4 regions of the Paenarthrobacter sp. Y-19 genome follow, and region 2 is predicted to be linked to each of the others. Evidence: riboswitches for the same ligand, from Rfam matches in the RefSeq annotation. Region 2 holds a riboswitch; each other region holds the start of a gene.
What was found. Region 2 has a riboswitch for thiamine pyrophosphate ahead of thiD (bifunctional hydroxymethylpyrimidine kinase/phosphomethylpyrimidine kinase). Riboswitches for the same ligand answer to the same signal wherever they lie in the genome.
Positions count from the first base shown of each region.

Region 1 (7,075 bases), 1.5 Mb from region 2:
CTGGTCGCCTTTGGGATCAAGGCCGCCGTGTTCCCCCTGTCCTTCTGGCTTCCGGACTCCTATCCCACGGCACCGGCCCCCGTCACTGCGGTGTTCGCCGGGTTGCTGACCAAAGTGGGCGTCTACGCCATGGTGCGGACGGAGACCCTGTTGTTCCCCGGGGATACCCTCAACGTTCCCCTGATGGTGGTGGCGCTACTGACCATGGTTGTCGGTATTCTGGGTGCCCTTGCCCAGAGCGACATCAAACGTCTCCTGTCCTTCACGTTGGTCAGCCACATCGGGTATATGGTGTTCGGGCTGGCCATGAGCTCCGTAGCGGGCCTGGGTGCGGCAGTGTTCTACGTTGCCCACCACATCACCGTGCAGACCAGCTTGTTCCTGGTCACCGGACTCATAGAACGCCGGGGTGGCAGCTCCTCCATTGACCGCTTGGGCGGCCTGGCCAAGCTGTCGCCGTTGCTGGCGTTGCTGTTCTTCGTACCGGCCATGAACCTGGCGGGCATTCCTCCGTTCTCAGGCTTCCTTGGGAAGCTGGGTCTTCTGCAGGCCGGCGTGGAGCTCGGAACCCCACTGGCGATCGTGCTGGTAGTGGGCGGCGTGGTCACCAGCCTGCTGACGTTGCTGGCAATAGCCCGTGTGTGGAACAGGGCGTTCTGGCGCAAACCCGAGGATGCCGAATACCCGGATCCCGTGTTGATGACCCCCGGCAACGTCGGAGTACTGCCGCGGACCATGGTAGGTTCCACTGCGGCGCTGGTGGTGTTCGGGGTGGCGCTGACGGTGTTCGCTGGTCCGCTCTTCCAGGTCGCGGACGGTTCCGCAGAGATCATGCTGGACCGCTCGGCCTACATCCACTCGGTACTGGGTGACTCTGTCGAGGTGCCCCCGCTGGCGCAGAATGGCGGTACGAAATGAGCCGCAAGCCGATCTCGTTCCGCACGGAACTGCCGCTGCTCATCTGGCTGGTCATCGTATGGGGTGCGCTGTGGCGTGACTTCAGCCCGGGCAACCTGCTTTTTGGCGCGTTGATCGCCGTGCTGGTGGCCAAGTTTTTCTACCTCCCGCCTGTGGAGCTCAGCGGCAGGTTCAATGTCCTGCGTGCTGTTCCGTTCGCCCTGATGTTCGTCGCGAAAGTGGTGGCAGCAAGCTTCCTGGTGCTGTACCTGGCGGTGGTCAAGGGACCCAAGGTGCGCAGCGCCGTCGTCGCTGTTCCGTTGCGAAGCCACTCTGACCTTATGGTGACGGCTACAGGGCATGTCATCTCGCTGATCCCCGGCTCGCTGGTGGTGGAGGTGGACCGCTCCACCTCCACGCTCTACCTGCACGCGCTGAACATCTACGAAGAAGCGGACATCGACAAGATCCGCCGGGAGACGCAGAACATTGAGGCAGGGCTGATCCGCATCATGGGAACGCGGGAAGAAGTCGAGGCCCTGAAGGCAGAAGCCCGGCCCGGCATGGAAGGGGCAACGCTGTGAAGGAATTTGTTCTGGTGGCCACGGCGGTGATCCTCAGCCTCGCCGCTGCAGGTGCGATCGTGCGCATCGCGATTGGGCCATCTTTGCTGGACCGCGTCCTTGCTTCCGATGTCCTGCTGGCCATCCTTGGTGCTGCCCTCGCCATCGACATGGCCGTGAACCAACACCTCAACAACCTGATGCTGCTGGTGGCCCTCGCGGTGATCGGTTTCATCGGCTCAGTGACGGTTGCCCGGTTCGTGGCCGAGCGAAGGGAGCAAAGCAATGAGTCCTGACGCCACCGGAGTGGACCTGGTCATCGACATGGTGACCGCGGTGTTCCTCATAGTGGGCGCCCTGATGTCTCTGGGTGCCGCGATCGGCCTGCTGAGGTTCCCGGACCTCATGAGCCGCATGCACGCAGCCACCAAGCCGCAGGTGTTGGGCTTGTTCCTGATGCTCGCAGCGATCGGCCTGCAGATGCGTACTTGGTGGGTGTGGCCCGTCCTGCTGGTGGCATGGATTTTCCAGCTTCTCACCGCGCCGGTGTCCGCCCACATGGTGGGGCGCTCCGCGTACCGGACCAAACACGGGCACCGCGAGAAGCTCACCAAGGACGAACTCGAAGCCGTGGTCCAAAGGGCCGCCGCCGGCCAGGAGCCCTCCGAACCTTAAAGCAACGCGGAACCTTAAAGCAACGCGGGGTCACTTATGGCCCATTACCCCCATGGGGATGGGCCATAAGTGACCCCGCGTTGCTTGTTGGGTGATGCTTAGACGATGTCCTGGGACTTCGCGAAGCGGGCAATCGCCCGCTGGGTGCCGCGGCTGGCAAGGACCTGGATCAGCGTGCTCACGAAAGCGGAAATCAGCGCGAAGGTCAGAGCCGAGCGGAGGCTCGTCTCCATGTCATCGTTGCCTGTGGGCGGCTTGTTGCCCGTGGCCTTTTCCCAGCCTTTGTTGACGAGTTTGGTACCGACAAAGCCTGCACCGAGGCTTACCCCGGCGCCCAGCAGCTTGAAAAAGAGGTTCATGGCACCAGCCTAGCTGCACGGCACGGCTACCCGCGGTTTTCCCGCTCCTTGAGAAACGCTGCCAAGGACCCGACCGGAGCCAGAACCGGGACGACCGGGTGCTCGGCGGACCACACTGCCTCTACGGAATCGAGGACAGCGATTTCCTTCAGCAGATAGTAGGTGGGTGGCATCAGCTTCAAGTGCCCTGCGGCTTCCGCTTCCAGGATTCCGGACACCGGCATCCACAGCGACTGCCAAGCCTCCGTGGTTTGATGCCGGGGCTGCGCTTCCGGTGCCGGCTTGGCCACATAGAAGTAGGTGTCGAAGCGCTTGGGCATGTCTATGGGCGTGATCCAGTTGGCCCAGGGGCGCAGGTCTCCGGGCTCGATGCCCAGCCCGGCTTCTTCCTGGACTTCGCGGATTGCTGCCGTGAGCACCATTCCCGCGTTCCTCTCCGCCAACGCTGTGTCCGCGGAAATCGAACTCTGCGCCCAGGACAACGCATGGCTGCGCAGCAGTTCCCCGGGGTAGTCCCAGCCGGACTGATCCACAGCGTCCACCCGGCCGCCCGGAAAGACCACCATTCCTGCCGCGAAGTCCATGGTGCTGACTCTGTGCTGGACAAATGCCTCTAGCCCCGAGGTGGCGTCGCGGAGCAGAATCACGCTGGCAGCGAGGCGTGGCTCGGCCACGGGTGCGTGGGAGCCTGGACGATCCGTCATCAGGCCATTCTTGCAGGTGCGTTGTGGGGCCTGCTGTGCGTGTTTAGGCGCGGGGATAGGGCGCAGAGTGGGCCTCGCAATGCACTCCTGTTGTTGTGGGGCCTGGTGTGCGTGTTTAGGCGTGGGGATGGGGCGCAGAGTGGGCCTCGCAACGCACCCTCGATTGTTGTGGGGCCTGGTGTGCGTGTTTAGGTGTGGGGATAGGGCGCAGAGTGGGCCTCGCAACGCACCCTCGTTTGTTGTGGGGCCTGGTGTGCGTGCTATGGCGTGGGGATGGGGTGCTGAGTGGGCCTCGCAACGTACTCCCGTTTGTTGTGGGGCCTGCTGTGCGTGTTTAGGCGTGGGGATAGGGCGCAGAGTGGGCCTCGCAACAGGATTGTGACCGCGGCCCAGAGCGGGCCGTACGCGGAGGTGTAAACTGAACCCGCCCATCAGGGCAGATTTGATAACGACAGGGGAGCGCCGCCGTCGGACCTTGCAGCGATGCAGGAGACGCGAGGGCGCTGAGAGTGCGGACAGCCGCAGACCCTCGAACCTGATCCGGTTAGTACCGGCGCAAGGGAGTCGAGCTTCTCAGAGTGTCCGGAGCCGGACGGCGCAAGCCAGGCGGATTCCGGGGAGCACTTTCCCCTCCTGTAACCTCAGGAGGCAGAAAAATGACCACGGTAAACGTGAAGAAGACCAGTTATAGCTGGCGTGTTGTAGACATCGTGGTGGCGGCCCTCATCGCCATCGCCGGCGGCGTGATTTTCTGGGCCTGGTCCCAGGGCGCGGCACTGGTATCCATCCCCATGAATGCGGCGTACCCGCCCCTTACCGGCCTGATCGCCGGTGGCTGGATGATCCCCGCAGTCCTGGGCATGCTCATTATCCGAAAGCCCGGCGCAGCTCTTTTCTGCGAGGCCGTCGCAGCCACGGGTGAGCTCATCATGGGTTCGCAGTACGGCACCACGGTGCTCATCTCCGGCATCCTCCAAGGCCTTGGCGCCGAGCTCATCTTCGCCGCGTTCCGCTACAAGAAGTTCAACCTGCCCACCGCACTCCTCGCGGGCGCAGGCGCGGGCCTCTTCTGTGGCCTGAACGATTCGTTCCTGCCCTGGGGCTGGAATATCGCCTACGAGGCCATCGACAAGCTGACGTACATCACTTTCACCACCATCTCCGGTGCAGTGATCGCCGGCGGCCTGTCCTGGATCGCCACCCGCGGTCTGGCCACGACGGGTGTCCTGAGTTCCTTCGCGTCGCGGAAGGCCGCTTCGGAGCCAGTCTTCAACTGATGCCTGCCACACACAGCGGCACGGTCCGGCCTGCCGCCATCTCCGCCGAGGGGTGGGGATGGCGGCATGCCGGCCGGGCCCAGCCTGCCATCCAGGGCCTTGACCTCCGCATTGAACCGGGGGAACGCGTCCTGTTGCTGGGCCCTTCGGGGGCCGGCAAGTCCACGCTCCTGCACGCCCTCGCCGGGGTGCTGGGTGACGAGGAAGACGACTCTGATGAGACCGGTTCGCTGCTGATCGACGGCGTCACTGCCCGCGAGCAGCGTGGCCGCGCCGGGCTGATGCAGCAGGATCCCGAAACGCAGGTGGTTCTCTCCCGGGTGGGCGACGACGTTGCCTTCGGCGCGGAGAACCTTGCCGTGCCGCGCGAGGAGATCTGGTCCCGGGTGCATGAAGCGCTCGACGACGTCGGCTTGCGTACCGCATCAGGCGGCGGTTTGGCATTGGACCACCCGACGGCGGCACTTTCCGGGGGACAGAAGCAGCGCCTCGCGCTGGCCGGCATTTTGGCGATGCGGCCAGGCTTGATCCTGCTGGACGAACCCACGGCCAACCTCGATCCTGCAGGGGTCCTCGAGGTCCGCGACGCCGTGGCCCGCTGCCTGGACAAGACCGGCGCCACGCTGGTGGTGGTGGAGCACAGGGTGTCCGTGTGGAAGGACCTGGTGGACAGGATCGTGGTCCTGCAGCCCGGTACCGCAGGCCCGCAATCAGGCACCCCGGGAGTCCTCCTGGATGGTCCGCCGGAGCAGGTCCTCACCCAGGCGCGCTCCATGCTGATGACGGCGGGCGTATGGGTTCCCGGCTACGTTCCCGCCACAAGGGCGCGCGCCCGGACGACCGGGACAAACGAACTCCTCCTTGCAGCGCAGGACCTGGCCGTGTCCCGGGAAAAGCCCAGGCGGAAGCGCTTCCGAACCATCCCTCCGGTTCCGGTGCAGAGGGACATCACCGCCCAGGTCCGTGCTGGCCAGGCGTTGACCATTACCGGGCCCAATGGTGCCGGGAAGTCCACTTTTGCGCTGACGTTGGCCGGCCTTCTGGCGCCGGTGGACGGCATGGTGAGCGCCGGCGTCGGGCTATCGGAGGGAGCGGGCATCGACCCGTACAAATGGAAGGCCGATCAGCTCATCTCCAGGATCGGCACGGTCTTCCAGGAACCGGAGCACCAGTTCGTCACGGGCAAGGTCCTGGATGAGCTCATGTTCGGCCCCAGGCACCTGGGCCACGGCGGGGAACGCGTGGACGAATTGGTGGAGCGGCTGAGGCTCTCCCATCTGGTGGATGCCAATCCCTATACACTGTCCGGCGGTGAGAAACGCAGGCTTTCAGTGGCTACGGTGTTGGCGGCGCACCCGAAGGTACTTGTCCTCGATGAGCCCACCTTCGGACAGGACGCCAATACCTGGGCCGAGCTGGCCTCGTTCCTCTCGGAGTTGCTGGACGCCGGTACCGCCGTGGTTTCCGTGACCCACGACCAGGAATTCAGTGCCGTACTGGGCGGGACGGAACTGCGGCTCGGGCCGGTGTCCCAAGGTGAGACGGCGCCCCAGGAAGCGGGTGCGGCATGAGGGACGCATTGAGCCTGCGCGGCAACCACGCACTCCTGACCCGGGCAAACCCGTTGGCGAAGTTCGTGGCCGTCTTCCTTATCTCCCTGGTGCTGGCCCTGTCCATCGACTGGGTTTCCGCGTCCACGGCTCTCATCGCGGAATTGGCGCTCTTCCCCTTGGCCGGCCTCACACTCCGCCTTCTCTGGCAGCGCGCCTGGCCGCTGATCATAGCGGCGGCGATAGGGGGCTGGAGCACCGCGATTGTGGCCGCTGACAGCGGCGCGGTACTGCTCGACGTCGGACTCTGGTCCATCAGTGAAGGTTCCCTTGAGCTGGGGCTCGGCTTCATGCTGCGCGGTTTGGCGATCGCCCTCCCCGCGATCCTGCTGATGTCCTGCACCGACCCGACGGACCTGGCGGATGCACTTGCGCAGAAGGCAAAGCTGCCGCACCGATTTGTCCTCGGTTCCCTTGCCGCCATGCGGCTGGTGGGCCTCATGGCGGAGGAGTGGCAGACCATCGGCATGGCCCGGCGCGCCCGCGGTGTCGGCTCGCAGGGAAGCCCGATCCAGCGCCTCAAAGCGACGCTCGGACAGAGCTTCGGGCTGCTGGTCCAGGCCGTCCGGCGGGCTTCGCGGTTGGCCGTGACCATGGAAGCCCGCGGTTTCGGCGGGGGACAACGGACGTGGGCGCGTGAGTCCACGTACTCGCTGATGGACGTCTGGGTGGTACTTGGCGGCGTGGCCATAGCCGGAGGCGCCGTCCTCACGGCTTTGGGCGCCGGAACGTGGAGCTTCGTGTGGCGTTAGCGGGCCGGTAGCTCCTGGATTTCGTCGAAATCTGCGCGGGTGAGGAAGCCGAGCTGGGCCTCCTTCTCCTCGAGCTGGATGATCGGGCCGAGTTCGAAGCACGTCGCTTCAAGCCGGCGCAGGGCTTTGGCGTTGCGTGAGTCTGGCTCCACGATGATCCGGTCCTTGCCCGGGAGCGAGAACATGTACCTGATAAGGGAGGTGCCGAGCCTGGGGGTGAAGTGCGGAATGGGGCGCG
Region 1 is NZ_CP119414.1:3,626,679-3,633,753, reverse strand. It holds gene PYR64_RS17015 (Na+/H+ antiporter subunit D) at 1-918, shown strand, start outside; gene PYR64_RS17010 (Na+/H+ antiporter subunit E) at 915-1,481, shown strand; gene PYR64_RS17005 (monovalent cation/H+ antiporter complex subunit F) at 1,478-1,756, shown strand; gene mnhG (monovalent cation/H(+) antiporter subunit G) at 1,746-2,135, shown strand; gene PYR64_RS16995 (DUF4235 domain-containing protein) at 2,234-2,494, opposite strand; gene PYR64_RS16990 (NUDIX hydrolase) at 2,521-3,198, opposite strand; TPP riboswitch at 3,642-3,778, shown strand; gene PYR64_RS16985 (ECF transporter S component) at 3,855-4,475, shown strand; gene PYR64_RS16980 (ABC transporter ATP-binding protein) at 4,475-6,046, shown strand; gene PYR64_RS16975 (energy-coupling factor transporter transmembrane component T) at 6,043-6,837, shown strand; gene PYR64_RS16970 (GNAT family N-acetyltransferase) at 6,834-7,075, opposite strand, start outside.
Region 1: linked by a shared signal. The riboswitch ahead of PYR64_RS16985 (ECF transporter S component) and the one ahead of thiD (bifunctional hydroxymethylpyrimidine kinase/phosphomethylpyrimidine kinase) in region 2 are both predicted to bind thiamine pyrophosphate.

Region 2 (7,075 bases):
GGGTAAGTTCACCGGCAGTGGTGGAAACCTGGAAGAGACAGTTACCAAGAACAACCTTGAAGCTGCCGAGGAAGTCGTTCGCCAGCTTCGCCTGCGTGACATCGGCGGCATCATCGTCATCGACTTCATCGACATGGTCCTGGAATCCAACCGCGACCTCGTTCTCCGCCGCATGGTGGAGTGCCTGGGCCGTGACCGTACCAAGCACCAGGTTGCTGAAGTAACGTCACTGGGCCTTGTCCAGATGACCCGCAAGCGCATGGGCACCGGTCTCCTTGAAGTCTTCGGTGAGCAGTGCGAGCACTGCGCAGGCCGCGGTGTCGTGACGCATGACGAGCCCGTGGAGCACCGCCGCGCCAACACCGTGGCAGCCGAGCAGCACCGTCCGCACACCGAGGCACAGCAGTCCACAGCCCGCACCGAGCGCAAGCGTCGCCGCGGCAAGGGCGGCGCCCAGGGAACGGTCGAAGCACCGGCCCAGGTCCATTCGACGCCGTCCGCCCCTGTTGCGGCACCGGCAGCACACCCGGAAGCCCAGGACCCTGCCCGTCAGGCAAAGGCCGAAGCAACCCGGGCTGCACTGGCGACGATTGCAGCGGCCGCGCATGCCGCCCACCTTCACGATGACGAGCTCCACAAGGCAGAGGAGCAAACCCGGGCGGCCGGGGAGCATGGTCCCGACGCCGGTTCAGTCTCCGCTGCCCCGACGGCCCAGGAAGCCGCGGCGCACGACGCCGCTGTCCGCGAAGGCCGGGCCACTCCAGTGTTGCGTTTTGGCGGCGAAGAGGTTGCCTTGCCTTTCGTTGAACACCACGATGAGCCGCAGGCAGCCCAGCCGGCCATGAGCCTGGATCGTCTGGCCGAAGCTTTCTCGCACCTTGGCGCGGCACCGTCGCCTGAGGACCAGAAAGCCAAGGAAGCTGTCGAAGCCCCGAAGGCTGCGAACATCCCGACGACTGAAGCTCCGGCTCCGGCCGCCGACGAAGCCCCCTCAGCATCGCGGGGTCGTCGTAGCCGCCGGAACCGCAGTGCAAGCAGGGCTCAAGGCGCGGCCAACGAGACCAGTGTTGAGCACCACGACGTGACCGCTACGGCCGCGAAGGGATCGGCGCACGAGTCCAAGGCGCCTGCGGAGCCGGTCAGGAAAGCGGCCCCGGACGAACCCATCATCCTGGGCGTCGGCGTACCGGCCTCCGAACTCTAACCGTTTGTGACCGCACCAAGGCCCCGCAGTTCCGCTACCAGCGGCAATTGCGGGGCCTTTTGCTGTTTGCCGGTGCGCTAGGCTGGGGGACTGACACGGGGTGCCAGGCGATGGGCCAGGCTGAGATCCAAACCCGTTGAACCTGTCCGGTTAGCACCGGCGAAGGGATGTCCTCATGGCCGCATTGTCATCTTCCGCTGTTTATCCGCTGGCGGAGGACCGCAGACGAACCCCCCGGGTACTTAGCATCGCGGGCTCCGACCCGTCCGGAGGAGCCGGAATCCAGGCTGATTTGAAGAGCATCGCCGCCCACGGTGGATATGGCATGGCTGCCGTTACGGCTTTGACGGCCCAGAACACCCTGGGTGTCAGCGGTGTGCACGTACCACCCGTGGAGTTCCTGCGCCAGCAACTGGACGCCGTCAGTACCGATATCGTCATCGACGCCGTGAAGATCGGGATGCTCGGCGACGCGGCTGTTATTGACGAGGTGCGCAGTTGGCTCGAATCGGTGCGCCCCGCCGTCGTGGTTCTTGATCCCGTGATGGTGGCCACCAGCGGTGACCGCCTGCTGACCGACTCCGCAGGGGAGGCCCTTCGTTCCCTGCTTCCATTGGCGGACCTGATCACGCCGAACCTGCCCGAGCTTGCCATATTGCTGGGGGAAACCGAGGCTGCTGATTGGGCATCGGCATTGGAGCAGGGCAAACGACTGGCAGCTGAGTGCGGAAACACGGTCTTGGTCAAGGGCGGTCATCTGGCCGGCTCGGAATGCCCCGATGCCTTGATCAACACCAGCGGGCTGTTGCGGCAGGACGTCATCGAAGTGGCAGGTCCAAGGATTGCGACCCGGAACAGCCATGGCACTGGATGCTCGTTGTCGTCCGCCTTGGCTACCGTCCAGGCGCGCACGGGCGACTGGGAGGCCTCACTGCGCGAAGCGAAACCATGGCTGCTCCAGGCCCTGAGGAGCGCAGGGGAGCTGGAAGTGGGCCGGGGCAACGGGCCTGTGGACCACTTCCACCACCAGCGCGTCCTCCAGCCTGGCGGATTTGCCGCCACTTTGTGGAAGGAAGCCATCCCGGAGCTTGAAAAAATCCACGGCCTCAACTTCATCCAGGAACTGCAGTCGGGGCATTTGCCGGAGCCGGCATTCAGCTACTACCTTGCGCAGGACGCCATCTATCTCAATGGCTATTCCAGGGTCCTTGCCCGTGCAGGCGCGTTGGCGCCCACCGAGGAAGAACAGCTGTTCTGGGCCAGGAGCTCACGGCAATGCCTGGAAGTTGAATCGGAACTGCACAGGAACTGGTTGAGCTCCCGTGAGGCTTCGGGCGTCACCGGACCGGTCACCAAAGCCTATGTGGACCATCTGCTGGCAACGTCGGCATCCGGCAGCTATGCGGTGGTCCTCGCGGCGATCCTGCCCTGCTACTGGTTGTATGCGGAAGTGGGTCAAAAGCTCCACGCCGCGTTCGTCGATGCCGGGGCCTCCGGCGGGCATCCCTATGCGGACTGGCTGCGGACGTACGCCGACGAGGACTTTGCCTCCGCCACAAGGATGGCGATCAACTTCACAGACGCGGCGGCCGTTGCCGCTTCCGGGCGTGAACGTGCGGAGATGCTTGAGGCTTTCAGGCAGTCCTGCCGCTACGAGACGGCGTTCTTTGATGCTCCGCGGCTCTACGCCCAGGGTGGCCCGGCGTGTTGAACCGGGACTGAACCGGGATGAAAAGCATGGCTTGTCCCGCGCGTCGCGGGCGTGATCACGTTAATCGCCGCCAAACCCTGTAGGCTGTATGGGCACGGTGCCGGGAGAGTCCGTTACACCTCGTGATGCAAGTCACGGGGTAGCCTCCGGTCCCGGCCTCATTTGCAGCTGAGGGTCAAACTAGCGTAATCTTGATCTTCGGTGCTTACGCCAACACTTGGGTTATGCCCCTTGGAATTGTTCATGGGATGACTCGCGGACTTCGAACAGAAGTCCACGGCGTTGAGGCACAGCGCGAACCAAGCCTGATTCCGGTGACAGGTTCCGCACGCAAATTTAGTTATAAACGTCGAGAGAAGTGAGTACCCAAGTGGTGTACGCGATTGTCCGCGCAGGCGGCCGCCAAGAAAAAGTTTCCGTTGGAGACTACGTAACGCTTAACCGCGTCCCCGGTGGAGCCGGTAGCACGCTTGAGCTGCCCGCCTTGCTCCTGGTTGACGGCGACAAGGTCACCTCCGCAGCAGCGGAACTGGCCAACGTCAAGGTTACGGCTGAGATCCTCGAAGACCTCCGTGGTCCGAAGATCGTCATCCAGAAGTTCAAGAACAAGACCGGCTACCGGAAGCGTCAGGGTCACCGTCAGGAACTGACCAAGATCAAGATCACCAGCATCGCGTAACTTTCGTTACCCGCTGTTCAGGTTTTTCAGTTTCCCCAGAAATTTAGAGGCAGGCATTTCACATGGCACACAAAAAAGGCGCGAGTTCCACTCGCAACGGTCGTGACTCCAACGCACAGTACCTGGGCGTCAAGCGCTTCGGTGGTCAGGTAGTCTCCGCCGGCGAAATCATCGTTCGCCAGCGCGGCACCCACTTCCACCCGGGTGCAGGCGTCGGTCGCGGTGGCGACGACACCCTGTTCGCCCTGCAGGCCGGTGCGGTTGAGTTTGGTACTCGCCGCGGCCGTCGCGTAGTGAACATCGTTGCTGCTGCAGCTGCAGAGTAACAACAAGTTCTGAACCGGTGGAGCGGGCCAAGCGGCCCGCTCCACCGTTCTTTTAACCGCATTACAATCGACTAGGGCGCCCTCAGGCGCGCTGGTTTTTGCAACAGCGCTGGCAACAGCAATAGAGGAGATCCACGTGGCGAGCTTTGTAGACCGGGTAGTCCTGCACGTATCCGGCGGAACCGGCGGCCACGGCTGTGTCTCCGTTAAGCGGGAAAAGTTCAAGCCGCTCGGCGGTCCCGACGGCGGCAACGGCGGCAACGGCGGGGACGTCATCCTCCGCGTGTCAGCCCAGACCACCACCTTGCTTGATTACCACCACGCACCCCACAGGCACGCCACCAATGGTGGCCCCGGCATGGGCGACTGGCGTGGAGGCAAGAACGGCGAGACCCTGATTCTTCCGGTCCCTGACGGCACCGTGGTCAAGACCAAGGACGGCGAAGTCCTGGCAGACCTGGTGGGCGAGGGTACTGAATACGTTGCGGCCGCCGGCGGCCAGGGTGGCCTCGGCAACGCTTCCCTTTCTTCGCAAAAGCGACGCGCCCCGGGCTTTGCGCTCCTCGGCATCGAAGGCGAATCCAGTGACATCGTCCTGGAACTGAAGTCCATTGCCGATATTGCCCTGGTCGGCTTCCCCTCCGCGGGCAAGTCCAGCTTGATTGCTGCCATGTCCGCTGCCCGGCCGAAGATCGCCGACTACCCGTTCACCACCCTCATCCCCAACCTGGGCGTGGTCCAGGCCGGAGACGTCCGCTTCACCATTGCCGACGTTCCGGGCCTCATCGAAGGCGCCAGCGAGGGCAAGGGCCTTGGTCATAACTTCCTCCGCCACGTTGAGCGCTGTGCTGCCCTGGTCCACGTGCTTGACTGCGGAACCCTGGAATCGGACCGCGATCCGCTCTCCGACCTCGCCATCATTGAGGCCGAACTGGAGAAGTACGCCGTCGATATGAGCTACGCCGGCGTTGACGGTGAAGTTGTCCCGTTGAACGAGCGACCCAAGCTGGTAGTCCTGAACAAGGTCGACCTCCCCGACGGCAAGGATATGGCCGAGTTCGTGCGTCCCGACCTGGAGGCGCGGGGCTACCGTGTCTTCGAAGTGTCGGCAACCAGCCACGAAGGCTTGCGCCAGCTCGGCTTTGCCATGGCCGAAATCGTCAAGGCTGCGCGCGACGCCGTCCAGGCTGCACCCCCCAAGGTGGCTCCGCCGGTCCTTCGCCCGCGCGCCGTCAACGAGTCCGGTTTCAAGATCCGTCGTGAAGAGAAGAACCTCGAGCCGCTGTTCCGCGTACTGGGCGAAAAGCCCGTGCGCTGGGTCAAGCAGACCGACTTCACGAACGAGGAAGCCATCGGCTACCTTGCAGACCGCCTCGCCAAGCTTGGTGTTGAGACGGAACTGTTCAAGGTTGGCGCCAAGCCCGGCGATACCGTCGTCATTGGCGAGGATGACGGCGTCGTCTTCGACTGGGAGCCCACCATGATGGCTGGTGCCGAACTTTTGGCAACTCCGCGAGGCACCGATATCCGTGTTGCTGACATTGGTGACCGTCCCACGCGTTCGCAGAAGCGCGAGGAGCAGATCGAGCGCCGCGAGGCCAAGGCTGCTGCGCGCGCCGAACTCGAAGCCGAGCGCAAGGCGGGCATCTGGACAGAGTCCGTCAGCGGGCGCCGCGCCCAGACGGTGAGGGAAAGCACCCTGGATTCCGGTGATGACGACTAGGACCATTGACGTTTCCGAGGACGCTGCCGGACTGGAGCGCCAGGGGATAGCCACCGCCAAACGGATAGTGGTCAAGGTGGGTTCATCCTCCCTGACCAGCATCAAGGGTGGCATCTCCGAGAAGTCCTTGACGCAACTCGTCAACGCACTCGCCGGAAAGCGAAATGCCGGAACCGAGATTATCCTCGTTTCTTCGGGCGCCATTGCGGCCGGGCTGGCACCGTTGGGCCTGGCAAAGCGGCCCAAGGATCTTGCCACCCAGCAGGCGGCAGCAAGTGTCGGCCAGGGTCTCCTGATGGCCCGCTACACGCAGGCGTTCAATGCACACGGGGTAACTGTGAGCCAGGTCCTGCTGACCGCCGATGACCTCATGCGCCGGACCCAGCACACCAATGCCTTCCGGGCCTTGGACCGGCTGCTGAATCTTGGCGTGGTGCCGGTGGTCAATGAGAACGACACCGTGGCAACCCATGAAATCCGTTTTGGCGACAACGACCGCTTGGCTGCCTTGGTGGCGCACTTGGTCCGCGCCGATGCGCTGGTGCTGCTGTCCGACGTCGACGCCGTTTATGACGGTCCGCCGTCCCAAGGCGCCCGGCGCATCCCGCTGGTGCGCGGACCCCAGGACCTGGAGGACGTCACCATCGGCAAGGCCGGCAAGGCCGGTGTCGGAACGGGCGGCATGATGACCAAGGTCGAGGCCGCGTCGATTGCCGCAAGTTCCGGGATACATGCTTTGGTCACCTCCACGGCCAATGCCGCAGCGGCACTGGCGGGGGAGGACGTGGGAACCTGGTTCGCCGTGAACGGCAACCGCAAACCCGTCCGCCTCTTGTGGCTCGCGCACCTGGCGACGGTGCAGGGACGTTTGGTGCTCGACGACGGCGCCGTCAAGGCTGTGCGCGACAGGCACCGCTCATTGCTTCCCGCCGGCATCTCGGAGGTCGGGGGCGAATTCGAAGCCGGTGATCCGGTGGAGATGGTGGCATTGGACGGAAGCATCGTGGCCCGTGGCTTGGTGAACTACTCGTCGGAGGAACTTCCCCGCATGCTGGGCCGCACTACCCAGGAGCTTGGTCAGTCGCTGGGACGGGGCTATGACCGCGAAGTTGTTCATGTTGACGATCTGGTGCTTCTGCGCGGGCCGCGCTCATCTAAACTGGGTGCATGACTGAAGCGCTGACCCCTGACGCCCCTGTGATTTCCGACGCTACCGGCACTGCCGGCACCGCGCCGGAGAACCCTGCGGCAGGACGCGTTCCATTGACTCCGGAGGAACTCGAAGCTGCTGTCCACGCCATTGCCGATCGTTCCCGGAAAGCAGCACGCCGCCTGGGACAGGCCAACCGTGCGTGGAAAGACCGTGCGCTTCGTGCAATCGGGGCAGCTTTGCTTGAGAACCGGAAGCATGTCCTTGAAGCCAATGCCAAGG
Region 2 is NZ_CP119414.1:2,082,403-2,089,477, reverse strand. It holds gene PYR64_RS09665 (Rne/Rng family ribonuclease) at 1-1,204, shown strand, start outside; TPP riboswitch at 1,291-1,389, shown strand; gene thiD (bifunctional hydroxymethylpyrimidine kinase/phosphomethylpyrimidine kinase) at 1,380-2,915, shown strand; gene rplU (50S ribosomal protein L21) at 3,286-3,594, shown strand; gene rpmA (50S ribosomal protein L27) at 3,657-3,920, shown strand; gene obgE (GTPase ObgE) at 4,057-5,643, shown strand; gene proB (glutamate 5-kinase) at 5,633-6,814, shown strand; gene PYR64_RS09635 (glutamate-5-semialdehyde dehydrogenase) at 6,811-7,075, shown strand, end outside.

Region 3 (7,075 bases), 250 kb from region 2:
GAACAACCCGGCTTCCCCCCGCCCCGGAATCTGGAGCCCCGAAGCCGGCGCCAAGTGAACCACGGGCTTGCCTGCCCGACCCAGGTAGAGGCCGCCGTCCTGTTCGGCCACGACCACAAGGCCCAAAGCACGCTGGTAGTAGTCACTCATGACTTTCATGTCGCCGACCTTGAGCATGACAGTGCCCATGGCGAGGTCGGCAGGAAGAAGGTCCTGTGCGGATGATGTGGACATGTGAAGCTCCCCGTGTTGTAGTGTCCGCCTTTCGGCAGGTTCTACTTCTCTAAATTACTTGAAGCTTCAATTTATTCCCAGCCATTTGACACTCATCCCATGAGTTCACCGCGAAGGACCACGTGCTTGAGCCCGGATACCGTCCGTAGGTCGTGCCGGGGATCGTCATGGCAGAGAACGACGTCGGCACTGGCGCCTTCGCTGATGGCGTCGGCTCCCAGCCACTTGCGGGCGCCCCACGCAGCGGCATCCAGGACCGCGGCGGGCGGCAGGCCGGCGTCGTGCAGTTCATGCATTTCGTCCGCGATGCGGCCGTGCTTGATCACGCTGCCCGCATCCGTTCCCGCGTAGATCGCCACCCCGGCCTCGAAAGCCTCAAGGACCCGCTCACGCCGGCGCTCCCACAACCGCGTCATGTGGTCCGCGTACCCGGGGAACTTTGGCGCCGCCTGGGCGGCGATCTCCGGAAAGGTCGCAATGTTCACCAACGTGGGAACGATCGGCACTGACTGCTCCACCAGCCGTGGGATGTGCCGGGGCAGAAGGCCAGTGGCATGTTCGATGCAGTCGATGTTGGCATCCAGCATGTCGTCGATTGTGTCCTCCGCAAAGCAGTGCGCCGTGACCCTGGCACCTTCCTCGTGGGCGGCAGCTACGGCGTCCTTGACCAGCTTTGCCGGAAAAGAGGGCGCCAGGTCGCCAATGCCCCGGTCGATCCAGTCGCCTACGAGCTTCACCCAACCGTCGCCGTCGCGGGCCTCCTTACGGACGGTCTCCACCAGCTGTTCCGGTTCAATCTCATGGCCCAATCCGCGCAGGTACCGACGGCTTCGGGCGATGTGGCGGCCGGACCTGATAAGGCGGGGCAAGTCCGTCCGCGGCTGCACCCAACGTGTGTCGCTGGGAGATCCGCAGTCGCGGATCAGCAGGGTTCCCGAAGCGAGGTCGGCCTGGGCCTGCGCGAGGGTGGTGGCGTCGTCCACGGCCCCACCGGCGCCCAAGCCGATATGGCAGTGGGCATCCACGAAACCCGGCAGGACCCAACCGTCCAGTACCTTGTCGGGAGGGGACGACGGCTTTTCAAACGTCAGCGCTCCCCCAACAGACCACATTCCTTGGCGCACGTCATCTGCCGCCACGAGCACGGGTCCGCTGAATTCAATGATGTTGGCCATGGCAAAAGCCTAATCCGCAGCGGGGCGGCAGGCTTCGGCGGACTGATGTGACTGGGCGCCCCCTGCCAGCTGTGGTAGCTTCGTCTACGACCACACGGGGGCCCTTGCAGGGGCTGAGATCGGGCTGAGGCAGCCTGCGACCGTTGAACCTGTCCGGGTAATGCCGGCGAAGGAAGTGAGTAATCCTTTGAGCACCACCAAAACACAGCACAGCCCTGCCCAAAACGAGTCCAGCCCTGCCCAAAACGAGCCTGTTACGCAGTCCCTGAGGTCCCATTCGCTGGCATGGCTTGAAGACCATGACGCCGGAATCCGCGTCCCCGTGACGGAAATCGCGCTGGAGCCCTCCCCCAATGGCCAAGCCAACGCACCACTGCAGGTGTACCGGACGGCAGGCCCGGGCAGCGATCCCGTCGTGGGCCTGGAACCGTTCCGGGCCGCATGGATCGAGTCCCGCGGCGACACTGAGGCCTATTCCGGCCGCGAACGGAACCTGCTCGACGACGGCAAGTCGGCTGTTCGCCGCGGGGCCGCCTCAGCCGAGTGGAAGGGCGCGCAACCGGTGCCACGCCGCGCCGCCGAGGGTAAGACCGTCACCCAGATGCACTACGCACGGCAAGGCCTGGTGACGCCTGAGATGCGCTTCGTGGCGCTGCGCGAGAATTGCGATGTCGAACTGGTCCGCAGCGAGGTCGCCGCCGGCCGCGCGATCATTCCCAACAACATCAACCACCCCGAATCCGAGCCCATGATTATCGGCAAGGCCTTCCTGGTGAAGATCAACGCCAACATCGGCAATTCGGCCGTCACCAGTTCAATTGCCGAAGAAGTGGACAAGCTTCAGTGGGCTACGCAGTGGGGCGCGGACACCGTCATGGACTTGTCAACCGGCGACGACATCCACACCACCCGCGAGTGGCTGATCCGCAACTCCCCTGTTCCGATCGGCACCGTTCCCATCTACCAGGCGCTGGAAAAGGTCAATGGAGAAGCCAACAAGCTCACGTGGGAAATCTTCCGTGACACAGTGATCGAACAGTGCGAGCAAGGCGTGGACTACATGACGATCCATGCCGGTGTACTGCTCAGGTACGTACCGCTGACCGCCAACCGCGTGACAGGCATAGTTTCCCGTGGCGGGTCCATCATGGCGGGGTGGTGCCTGGCCCACCACCAGGAGAACTTCCTGTACACGCACTTCGACGAGTTGTGCGAAATTTTTGCCAAGTACGACGTCGCGTTTTCCCTCGGCGACGGCCTGCGTCCCGGCGCTACCGCTGACGCCAACGACGCCGCACAATTCGCGGAACTGGACACCCTGGCCGAACTCACACAGCGCGCCTGGGAATTCGACGTGCAGGTGATGGTGGAAGGTCCCGGGCATATCCCGTTCCACCTGGTCCGCGAAAATGTGGAACGGCAGCAGGAACTCTGCAAAGGGGCACCGTTCTACACCCTGGGTCCGCTGGTAACCGACGTCGCCCCCGGCTACGACCACATCACCTCAGCCATCGGTGCCACGGAGATCGCCCGCTACGGTACGGCCATGCTCTGCTACGTCACGCCTAAGGAACACCTGGGCCTACCCAACAAAGACGATGTCAAAACAGGGGTGATCACGTATAAGATCGCGGCGCATGCGGCGGACCTTGCCAAGGAGCACCCCGGCGCACATGAGCGCGACGACGCACTTTCCAAGGCGCGCTTCGAGTTCCGGTGGAGGGACCAGTTTGCCCTGTCCCTCGATCCTGTGACGGCCGAGTCGTTCCACGATGAAACGCTGCCGGCCGAACCCGCCAAAACGGCGCACTTCTGCTCAATGTGCGGACCCAAGTTCTGTTCCATGCGCATCAGCCAGGACATCCGCGACGAATACGGTTCAGCAGAATCCCAAGCGGCGATCGCAGGAATGTACAGCGGGATGCGGGAAAAAAGTGCGGAGTTCCTCGCCTCCGGTGGAAAGGTCTACCTGCCGGAGCTCCAGGTGGCCTCCGCACGGACGCCGGAGCCGATCGATGGGACCACGCAGTCAGGAAGCCTGAACTGACCTGGCCCGTCCCACCTCTGCGACGAACGAGCGGATGATGTGATCGCCGTCGGGTGAGTCCTGGGGCCGGTGCCCGCCTGCTGCCACACGGCGGAGGGCACCGGTCTCCTGGAGGTACGCGGCGATTTCCTCGTACAGCGGCTCCCAACCACCCGTAAGAACCAGGGTGGGAACACCAGGAACAATGTGCAGTGGAGCTTCCCACGGCGGAGCTTGGAGCCGGAGCCTGCGGGCAGAACGCCGGGCCTCGGGAGAGTCGAGCCCTCCCGTTTCGGCGGAAAACGCGCGGAGGAAATACTCACGCTGGTAATCGGCGTCGTTGAGCTGGCCCCGCACCTCAAACAGCGGTTCCATCAGCGCCCGATATGAAGCGGTAGCGGCAAGCTCAGCAGTCAGGGACAAACAGGCGGGCTCCACCAAGGAAAGCGAATGCACAAGATCAGGGCGCTCAACGGCCGCCAACATGGCGGAGATCGCGCCTTGCTCGTGCGCTACGACGTGGCCGCCCCCTGAATCAGCCAAGGCACCAATCACGATGGCGACGTCGGCAGCGACGTTGGATTCCGCCGGGTCCGCGACCGGATCAAAACCGTGCCTCCGGAGAAAAAGTGCATCATAGCCAAGCGCCATGCCGTGCTGCTTCGGCCAGGCCGCAGCACCAAAACTGCCCAGGCCGTGAAGGAAGACTACGCGCTGCTTATGCATTGGTTCAGCCTATTCGACGGCTCTGACATCCCGGCTCCGACGCGGGGCCGGGATGTCGGCACGGTTATTTACCGAGGAACTTGTCGAAACCCTTGGGAAGGTTGAGCGAGGACGGGTCGAAGTCCGCTGCGCCCTGGCCGAAGGCCGCGCCTGTGGGAGCCGCCGAGGCCGCATTGGCCCGCTTGGCTTCTGCGTCACGCAGTTCCTGGGCAGCCTTGGCCGGGTTGCCCGACCGCGCCTTCTTCTTGGGCGCGTTCTTCCCGTTCTTGCGTCCTCCACCGGGACCACCGAGGCCGGGCATTCCGGGCATGCCCGGCATGCCGCCGCCCTGGGCCAGCTTCTTCATCATCTTCTGGGCCTGGGCGAAACGCTCCAGCAGGCCGTTGACCTCGGAAACATGGACACCTGAACCCTTGGCGATACGGGCGCGGCGTGAGCCGTTGATGATCTTGGGAGCCACACGCTCGTGCGGGGTCATGGAACGGACGATCGCTTCGACGCGGTCGATCTCTTTTTCGTCGAAGTTCTCAAGCTGCTGGCGGATGTTCTGCGCACCCGGCATCATCATGAGCATCTTCTTCATGGAGCCCATGTTGCGGATCTGCTGCATCTGGGCCAGGAAGTCGTCAAGGGTGAAGTCTTCCTGGTCGGCGAATTTCTTCGCCATCCGGGCTGCTTCGTCCTTGTCCCACGCCTTCTCAGCCTGTTCGATCAGGGTAAGTACGTCACCCATGTCCAGGATGCGGGAAGCCATCCGGTCCGGGTGGAAGAGTTCGAAATCGTCAAGGCCTTCGCCCGTTGACGCGAACATGACTGGCTTACCGGTGACCGACGCAACGGAAAGTGCGGCACCACCGCGGGCGTCGCCGTCGAGCTTCGAAAGCACGATGCCGGTGAAGTTGACGCCTTCATCGAACGCCATCGCCGTGTTGACGGCGTCCTGGCCGATCATGGAGTCGATGACAAAAAGGACTTCGTTGGGAATGATCGCCTGGCGGATGCGACGGGCCTGGTCCATCATCTCGGCGTCCACGCCGAGGCGGCCGGCGGTGTCCACGATCACGACGTCGTGAAGCTTCTGGCGGGCTTCCTCGACGCCGGCCTTGGCTACGGCAACCGGGTCACCGGCGGGGTGCTCAAGTTCGGAGGTGGCACCCGGGTGCGGGGCGAACACCGGGACACCGGCGCGCTGGCCAACTACCTGGAGCTGGGTCACTGCATTAGGGCGCTGAAGGTCGCACGCCACCAGCATGGGGCTGTGGCCCTGGGCCTTGAGCCACTTGGAAAGCTTGCCTGCGAGGGTGGTCTTACCGGCACCCTGAAGGCCGGCCAGCATGATGATGGTGGGGCCGGTTTTGGCCAGACGGATGCGGCGCGTCTCGCCGCCGAGGATCTCTTTGAGTTCCTCATTGACGATCTTGACGATCTGCTGGCTCGGGTTCAGCGCTCCCGAAACCTCGGCACCCAGGGCGCGTTCACGGATGCGGCCTGTGAACTCGCGGACCACGGACACGGCGACGTCCGCGTCCAGGAGGGCACGGCGGATCTCCCGGACGGTGGCATCGACGTCAGCCTCGGTGAGGCGGCCCTTGCCACGGAGGTTCTTGAAGGTTGCTGTCAACCGGTCAGAGAGTGAATTGAACACGCGCCGCGCACTTCTTTCGATGGTCTACGAATGGTGGCCGGTCCGGCGTTAACCACGGGACTCGACTATCTAGGGTACCAAGTCACGCTGGCAAGGTGGCATGCTGGCACAGTGACCAGTAAAACAACTGTAAAAACGTTGCTCATCCTCGGCGCGTCCGGGGACCTGACAGGCAGGCTGCTCCTGCCCGGACTAGCCGGACTCCTGGCTGCCGGCCGTGCCCCCGGACTGAGGCTGGTGGGCGCCGGTTCGGACCCGTGGTCACCGGATCAATGGCAGGAACGGGTCAAGGGCGCCTTCGAGGCGGCGTCGGAGTCCGCCGATACTGCCGGACGCGCGGCTTTGGCCGCAGTTGCCGAAAGTACCGAATACCACCAGGTGGATGTGACAGCGGATGGCCCCTTGGCCGAACTGCTGGCGCAGCTGGAGGGGCCGGTCGCCGTGTACTTTGCACTGCCTCCGCACGTCAGCCAGAAGGCCTGCGAAATACTGCGGCGTGAGCAGGTGCCGGACGGCACGCGCCTGGTGATGGAGAAGCCCTTCGGCTCGGGCACTGAATCAGCGCGTGAATTGAACAAGACCCTGGCGGCCCTGGTGCCCGAGGACCACATCCACCGCGTGGACCACTTCCTGGGCAAGGCGACAGTCCTGAATATCCTGGGCCTACGCTTCGCCAACAGATTCCTGGAACCCGTCTGGAACCGTGAGCACGTCGAAAAGGTGGAAATCGTCTTCGACGAAGACCTGGCCCTCGAAGAACGGGCGCGTTACTACGACGCTGCCGGCGCCCTGCGTGACATGATCCAAAGCCATCTCCTGCACATCATGGCTTTCCTGGCCATCGATGCCCCGGCCACCATCGAAGAACGCGATCTCCGTGACGCTGTGGCAACCGTGCTGCGCGCCAGCAGCATCAAAGCCCCCTTCGAGGCCTCCACACGGCGGGCCAGGTACACCGCCGGAACCCTCGGCGAACGTACAGTCCCCGACTACGCCGCTGAACAAGGCGTGGATCCCGGCCGAAACACCGAAACCCTGGCCGAAGTCCAGGTGGACATTGATAACTGGCGGTGGAAGGGCGTCCCGTTCATCCTCCGGTCCGGAAAAGCCATGGGAGAACGCCGGAAGGAAGCTGTCATCACCTTCCGGCCGGTTCCCCAGCTGCCGGTGGGCTTTACGGGGGTGGACTCCCCCAACCAACTACGGATTGGTTTCGGGCCGGACACCTTGGAGCTCCATGTCGATGTCAACGGGCCCGGAAACATCTTC
Region 3 is NZ_CP119414.1:2,334,330-2,341,404, forward strand. It holds gene PYR64_RS11010 (VOC family protein) at 1-234, opposite strand, end outside; gene PYR64_RS11015 (amidohydrolase family protein) at 327-1,409, opposite strand; TPP riboswitch at 1,494-1,601, shown strand; gene thiC (phosphomethylpyrimidine synthase ThiC) at 1,597-3,456, shown strand; gene PYR64_RS11025 (alpha/beta hydrolase) at 3,439-4,161, opposite strand; gene ffh (signal recognition particle protein) at 4,226-5,806, opposite strand; gene PYR64_RS11035 (glucose-6-phosphate dehydrogenase) at 5,918-7,075, shown strand, end outside.
Region 3: linked by a shared signal. The riboswitch ahead of thiC (phosphomethylpyrimidine synthase ThiC) and the one ahead of thiD (bifunctional hydroxymethylpyrimidine kinase/phosphomethylpyrimidine kinase) in region 2 are both predicted to bind thiamine pyrophosphate.

Region 4 (7,075 bases), 620 kb from region 2:
GCTGCCGCCAAGGGCGTCGAACAGCGCCACCCTGCCAAGCAAGGAACGTCCGACGCCGGTAATCAGCTTTACGGCTTCTGTCACCATGAGCGAGCCGACCGCCGCGCACAACATGCCGAAAACGCCGCCCTCACCGCAGGACGGCACGGAGCCTGCCGGAGGGGCCTCGGGGTAGAGATCCCTGTAGCTGGGTCCGTGCTGGGCCCAGAAAACGCTGACCTGGCCATCGAAACGGAAGATGGAACCCCACACGTAGGGCTTGCCAAGGATCGCAGCAGCGTCATTGACCAGGTACCGGGTTGCGAAGTTGTCCGCGCCGTCAAGGATGAGGTCGTACTGCGCGAAGAGTTCCAATGCGTTGGAGGAGTCCAGGCGGATGTTGTGAAGGACCACGTTGACCAGGGGGTTCAGCTCCGCGATTGCACGGCGGGCCGATTCGATCTTGGGGGTGCCTACATCCTTGACTCCGTGGATGACCTGGCGCTGGAGGTTGCTGAGGTCGACGTCGTCGTCGTCGACGATCCCCAGCGTTCCCACGCCGGCGGCGGCCAGGTAAAGCAGGGCGGGCGAGCCAAGGCCTCCTGCGCCAATGACAAGAACCTTCGCATTCTTGAGCCTGCGTTGGCCCACGGCTCCGATTTCCGGAATGATGAGATGCCGTGAGTACCGCTCAACCTCGGCCGGCGAGAGCTCGGCGGCCGGTTCGACAAGGGGCGGCAGGACGGTGGGCGCAGCGGAGTGGGCAGCAACAATTGAGGCCATACCCCAATGTATGCCTGCCGATGCCGCCCGGTCATATTACCCACCGGTAGAGTGGTCATAACTGCAAAGGAAAGGCGGCAGACTGTGGCTGACGGCACACGGGCAAACGATGGGGCACCCGCAAAGCAGGAACGGACCGGTTCACCTCGTTCACCAAGGTTGCCGCGGGACGAACGCCGGGCACAGCTGCTGAACGCCGCCTTGGAAGTCTTCGTCTCCAACGGCTTCCACGGCGCGGCAATGGACGAGATCGCAGAAACTGCGCACGTCAGCAAGCCGGTGCTCTACCAGCACTTCCCGTCCAAACGCGAGCTGTACATGGCGCTCCTGGACAGCCATCTGGCAACCCTGACGGATTTGATGCTCGGTGCACTGAACTCCACCACGGACAACAAGGAGCGCGTCAAGGCCGTCATGCGCGCCTATTACAGGTTCATTGCGGACGACGACCAGGCGCACCGCCTTGTGTTTGAGTCCGACCTCATCAACGATCCCGATGTCAGCTCCCGTCTGGAGACGTTCAACAAGACGTTCGCCGACGCCGTCGCCCATGTCATTGCCGAGGACACCAAACTCCCGCCCCTCGAAGCCCAGCTCCTGGGTCGCGGCCTGGCAGGAATGGCCCAGGTCAGCGCCCGTTATTGGCTTGAAACGGACGGAAACCTGGACCTCGATGTCGCCAGCGATCTGATCTATCGTTTAGCTTGGCGCGGAATCAGTCGATTCCCCAAAGAGTCCTAGGCTACAAATAGAGGACTGACTTAACACTTGATTGGCTTGGAGGCCTTGCTGTGGAAGTAAAGATCGGCATTCAGAACGTTGGCCGTGAAATTGTGCTCGAATCCGCCCTGGACGCTGACGCCGTAGCCAAGATCGTGGCCGAGGCCGTGTCCAAGGGCTCGGAACTGCGGCTTACCGATGAGAAAGGCCGCCAGGTCATCGTTCCGGGCAACGTGCTGGGATACGTGGAAATCGGCGCCGAGGAAGTCCGCCGGGTCGGCTTCGGCGCCCTCTAGCGTTCACCGTCCCGCCTTCGTCCGCTAAGGAGTCTCATGCTTTCACTTGTCATCGTGGTTCTGGCCACCGTTGCTGCCGGTTTCATCGTGTGGGCCACCGATAAGCGGCACAGCAGGTACGGGATTGCATTGCCCGCAGGCATTGCGGCCGCTGTTGGCACCCTGAGCTGGATTGCTTTCATCAGTGCCGGACTGGGCTACCAGCCGGGCGCGACATGGATCCCCTGGGTCCTGCCAATCGTGCTCGGAAGTGCAGCGGCAGCGGGCATTGTGGTCTATCTGGGACGGACCCGCACCAAGCATGATACTGAGGCGCTGACCAAGGCCCTGCGGCTCTAGGCTCGAAAAACAGCAGTGACCATCACCCACGGGTGATGGTCACTGCTGTTTAAGGGCCCTCGGCGCCCGGATAGCGACCCGGCTCAGCGAGGGCACCCGTGGCCGATGCTGCCTCACTTACGGAGGCGGCAGCAGCAAGGTCGCGTTGGGTTACCTGTCCGCCGGCGTCATGGGACACGTAACGCAGGAAGACCCTGTTGTACCGCCAGTCAAGATCCGGATGGTGGTTCTGCTCTTCGGCGATCTGTCCAATGGCCGCGATGAGGGCCAAAGCCTCGGCCGCCGTCGACGTCTTGTAAACGGTTACGAGGCCGTTTTGGAGCTTCCACCCCGGGAGGTCCTTGAGAGCGGCTTCGACCGCTGCCGGGGGCACCGGTTCTTTCCTGTTAACCATGGTTGCTCCTTCGTTGCGGGGAACCCGGCCCGGGAGAAACCCGGCTTTAGAGGAACTCCGCCCGGCCTTCCATGGCCGAGGACGCCAAGGCGTGCTCACGACGCGGAATCCGGCCTGCCTGTTTGGCCAGCCTACCGGCGATGACGGCGTGTTTGAAGGCTTGACCCATCTGCACAGGGTTCTGCGCGCGGGTCACTGCGGTCGCCAGCAGGACCGCGTCACAGCCCAGTTCCATGGCAAGTGCGGCGTCGGAAGCTGTTCCGATCCCGGCGTCCAGCACCACCGGCACGGAGGCCCGGGACACGATGAGTTCTATGTTGTGCGGGTTCAGGATGCCCAGGCCGGTCCCGATGGGCGAGCCCAGCGGCATGACTGCCGTGGCGCCGAGGTTCTCGAGGCGGAGGGCAAGCACGGGATCGTCGTTGGTGTAGGCGAACACTTTGAAGCCGCGGTTCACCAATTGCTCGGTGGCGTCCACCAGTTCAACAGCGTCAGGGAGCAGCGTGTGCTCGTCCGCGATGACTTCCAGCTTGACCCAGTCGGTCTCCAGCGCCTCGCGTGCCAGTTCCGCCGTCATCACGGCGTCCTTCGCCGTGAAACAGCCTGCGGTGTTCGGGAGGACCCGGATGTTGTTGTCCACCAGCAGCTGGAACAGCGAACCGGTTTCGGCCGGCGAATAGCGTCGCATGGCCACGGTGGTGAGCTCGGTTCCGGATGCCAGGAGCGCGGCTCCGAGCCCGTCCAGGCTCGGCGCACCTCCCGTTCCCATGATCAGGCGGGACCCGAATTCGACGCCGTCGATCACCAAGGCGTCAGTACGGATTTCGGTGCTTGCTGTGGTCATGGTTCAGCCTCCCTGTACTGCGGTAACGAGTTCGAGTTCATCGCCGTCGGCCAGCGGAGTAGCCGCCCACTGGCTGCGCGGCACCACCTCGGAATTGCGGGCGACGGCGACACCCAGCTTCCCGCCGTCGGCCGCCTGTCCACGGTGGTCGAGTACGCGGCCGGTGACGGCCGTGACGAGCGTGCTGACGGAGGCGTCGGCGGGCACCTGGCGGACGGCGCCGTTGAGTTTGATGTTCATACTGTTTCCTTGCTGTGGAGTTGAGAGCGACGCGCGGTTGCACTGAAACGGTCGGGCCGGAAGATGGACCAGCGGGGATCAGGGGAACCGGTGAGCAGCTCCCCCACGATCATGGCGGCCGCGGGGGTCAGGAGGACGCCATGCCGGAAGAACCCGGTGGCCACCACCAGGCCTGCGATGTCCCCGCTTGAACCGGCTACGCGGCCCAGCAACGGAGCGTTATCCGGAGTCCCTGGCCTGGCGCGCGCAGTTGCTTCCAGGAGTTCAAGTTCGGCCACCGCGGGAACCAATACCTGGGCGTCCCTAAGGAGCTGGTAAACCCCGCCGGCAGAGACTGCGTTGGAGGCCGCCGACAAGCCGTCCTCCCGTTGGGTAGCTCCGATGACTACGGTTCCGTCGTCCCTGGGAACGATGTAAACGGGCACCCCGCGGACCATGCCACGAACAGTGGCAGTGAGCAGCGGTTGGAGGTGCGCGGGGACCCGAAGCCTGAGGATGTCCCCGTAGACCGGCCTGACCGGAAGTTCAAGACCCTCAGGAAGGCCGGCGAGCGCGGGGGCGCCCAGCCCGTTGGCCACCACGGTTTCGCCGGCCACGACGGATTTGCCGGATTCGAGCTCCACTCCGGCTACCTGGTCCCCGTCCCACAACAGGCCGTGCGCGGACTCTGCAACGGCAAATCCTTCCCTGGCGCCGCCTACCCACGTGCCATCGCCGGATGAATGCGCGGCCAGCCCTGCCATGAGGCACTCCGCCAGCTTCCGTGGATCCACCTGGTGATCGGCGGGTATATCAAAGGCACAGGAAATTTGCGGGCTAAGGAGCGGTTCGCGTTCCCTGGCGGTCCGCAACGGCAACGGTTCGACCCCCAGGCCCGCCGCGAGCTGGACGGTGCGAAGGTCCGCGAGCGCGCGGCGGTCGGCGGCATCGGCACCCACGGCGAGGGTCGGCGTCGTGCGGTATCCGGTATCTTCCACAGGCCGGTGAAGGCCGCCGGCAAACGAAGGCCACAACCGGGATGACTCGAGCATGAGCTCCAGGAGGTCTTCTTCCTGGTAGTGCAGCTCGCTCACGGGCGCCAACATTCCGGCAGCAGCAAATGTCGCACCGGTGGCGGGTGCCGGATCGATGAGTGCTACGGAGCGGCCCAGCTTCCGAGCCTGGTGGGCGATGCCCAGTCCGATGACGCCTCCGCCGATAACGGCAACATCCGCGTGAATGGCTTCTGCCATCTGTTTCCTTCCCTACGCCGGTACTAGCCGGATCAGGTCAAGCGGTCGGCTCTGAAGCCCTCTCAGCCGGACGGTCATAAAGACGTAGGTCACGGCTCCCGCAGTACGTGCCCAGTTTAGAGGAACTACTGTGGATTCCATGACCCAGCACTCTGCCCTCGCCAGCGCCCGCCTCTACCTGTGCACTGATGCGCGCAAGCGCCAAGGCGATTTCGAAGACTTTGCCGACGCCGCGTTCCAGGGCGGGGTGGACATCATCCAACTCCGTGACAAGACGATCGAAGCCGCCGAGGAATTGGAATTGCTGGCGATCCTGCGTGGCGTCGCAGAACGGCACGGGCGGCTCTGGGCGGTCAACGACCGGGCGGATATTGCCAGTGTTTCCGGGGCTCCGGTGTTCCATGTGGGCCAGAAGGACCTCCCGCTGGAGATTGCCCGCACCTTCCTTCCCCGCCCCGCTTCGATTGGTCTCTCCACCCATACACCTGAGCAGGTAAATGCCGCGATCACGGCTTCGCCGTGCGAGCCTGGACTGGACTATTTCTGCGTTGGTCCCGTCTGGGCGACCCCCACCAAACCCGGCCGTGAGGCGGTGGGAACCGGCCTGGTCACATATGCCGCGGAAGCGATCAAGCGTGCGGAGGAGACCACCGGAGGCGCCGTGGAGGTGCCGTGGTTTGCGATCGGCGGAATCGATCTCGGCAACGTCGAGCAGGTGCTCGCTGCGGGCGCCAGCCGTATCGTCGTCGTTCGCGCCATTACCGAGGCGGAAGATCCGACGGCGGCAGCCAAGTCGCTGCTCGAAGCCCTGGACGCCGCCGCGTAACGGTTCTCCAAACAACAGTCCCAGGCACGCAGACCGTCGCGGTATCGGCAGGTTGTGGCGACAGGGTGAGTCGGGGCTTGCAGATGCCGCAGCCCACCCACCGGATCGGATCAGATTCAGGTGAGCCGATCGCGGTACTGGCGCATCTTGCTCCGCGCCCCGCACGTGTTCATGTCGCACCAGGTCCGGGTCCTGGACCGTGAACTGTCGTAGAACACCCACCTGCACGCTTCCGACGCGCAGGTCCTGAGCCGCTGCCCCGAGCCGGTCAAGCCGTGGAGCAGGAGCGCCCCGACCGCTGCTCCTGCCGGCGAGACCGGCAGGGCGGCCGACGGGGTCAGCGCGAGCCGCCCGTCGTCGTCGACGTGGGGGCCTGCCCAGTGCTCCTGAGCGAGCTGGTTCAGGGCGGATCGCGCTGCCGTGTCGGTACGGTCGGCCAGGAACGCGCGCATGACCTCGCGGGCGTCGCGCAACGAGATGAGATGCTCGAGCGTGGGCTCCCCGTCCCATCCATGCCGGACCAGCCACTCCCGCCCGTCACGGATGGTCGCCAGGGCGTCGGTGCCGTGCAGCAGTGTGGCGCTGTTGCAAAACTCCACGACGACACGCAGCTCCTCGGGCACGGCGGACTGCACGGCGTTCACGCGCTCAGCAGCCTGAGGAGTTCGCCGGGCCGATCCTCCGGCACCATGTGCCCGGCTCCCTCGATGATCGAGAACCGCGCGTGATCCGGAAGCGCCGTGACGAGCCGATGGGCGTAGTCGACACCCAGCCACGCATCTTCCGAGCCCCAGACCACGTGGATCGGGATGTCCAACAGCCGGAGTCGATCCTGTAGCTCGTCGGTGTTCTCCTCGCCGCCTTGGGTGTACTGCCGGTAGAACGCCCGTGCCCCTTCCGCACCCGCCCACTGGCCCGTGTACGAAGCCAGGGCGTCTGCACGCAGACCCACGTGACTGCCGGACCGGATCTTGGCGTCGATCAGGGCAGCGCTAGCCCAGTCGGGGAGCGCCTCGAAGGCCTCGGGGTGCTGGTGGACGGTTTGGAAGAACCCGCCGGCGCCCCACCCACTCACCGTCGCGGCATCGATGAGCGTGAGCGACTCGAAGTTCACGTCGTGCAGGAGCGTCGCCCGCAGCGCGACCGCGCCGCCGACGTCGTGCGCCACGACCCGAGGCGCTGAGACCCCCCAGTGCTCGAGGAGTTCGACGAAGATCGTCGCCTGCTGCCGGAGGCTCACGTCCGGCGCGTTGCGGGTCGACTGTCCGAATCCGAGCATGTCCCAGACGTAGACCCGGTGATCACGAGCAAGCACCGGGGCGATGTCTCTCCAGATGTACGACGAGAAGGGTGTGCCGTGCATCAGAACGAGAGCCGGGCCCTCGCCGACCGAGTTCCATCGCACCGTACCGTCGCCGACGT
Region 4 is NZ_CP119414.1:2,698,262-2,705,336, forward strand. It holds gene moeB (molybdopterin-synthase adenylyltransferase MoeB) at 1-762, opposite strand, end outside; gene PYR64_RS12595 (TetR/AcrR family transcriptional regulator) at 769-1,503, shown strand; gene PYR64_RS12600 (DUF3107 domain-containing protein) at 1,554-1,778, shown strand; gene PYR64_RS12605 (membrane protein) at 1,815-2,117, shown strand; gene PYR64_RS12610 (4a-hydroxytetrahydrobiopterin dehydratase) at 2,167-2,511, opposite strand; gene PYR64_RS12615 (thiazole synthase) at 2,558-3,355, opposite strand; gene thiS (sulfur carrier protein ThiS) at 3,359-3,595, opposite strand; gene thiO (glycine oxidase ThiO) at 3,592-4,827, opposite strand; TPP riboswitch at 4,820-4,939, opposite strand; gene thiE (thiamine phosphate synthase) at 4,967-5,653, shown strand; gene PYR64_RS12635 (CGNR zinc finger domain-containing protein) at 5,770-6,252, opposite strand; gene PYR64_RS12640 (alpha/beta fold hydrolase) at 6,294-7,075, opposite strand, start outside.
Region 4: linked by a shared signal. The riboswitch ahead of thiO (glycine oxidase ThiO) and the one ahead of thiD (bifunctional hydroxymethylpyrimidine kinase/phosphomethylpyrimidine kinase) in region 2 are both predicted to bind thiamine pyrophosphate.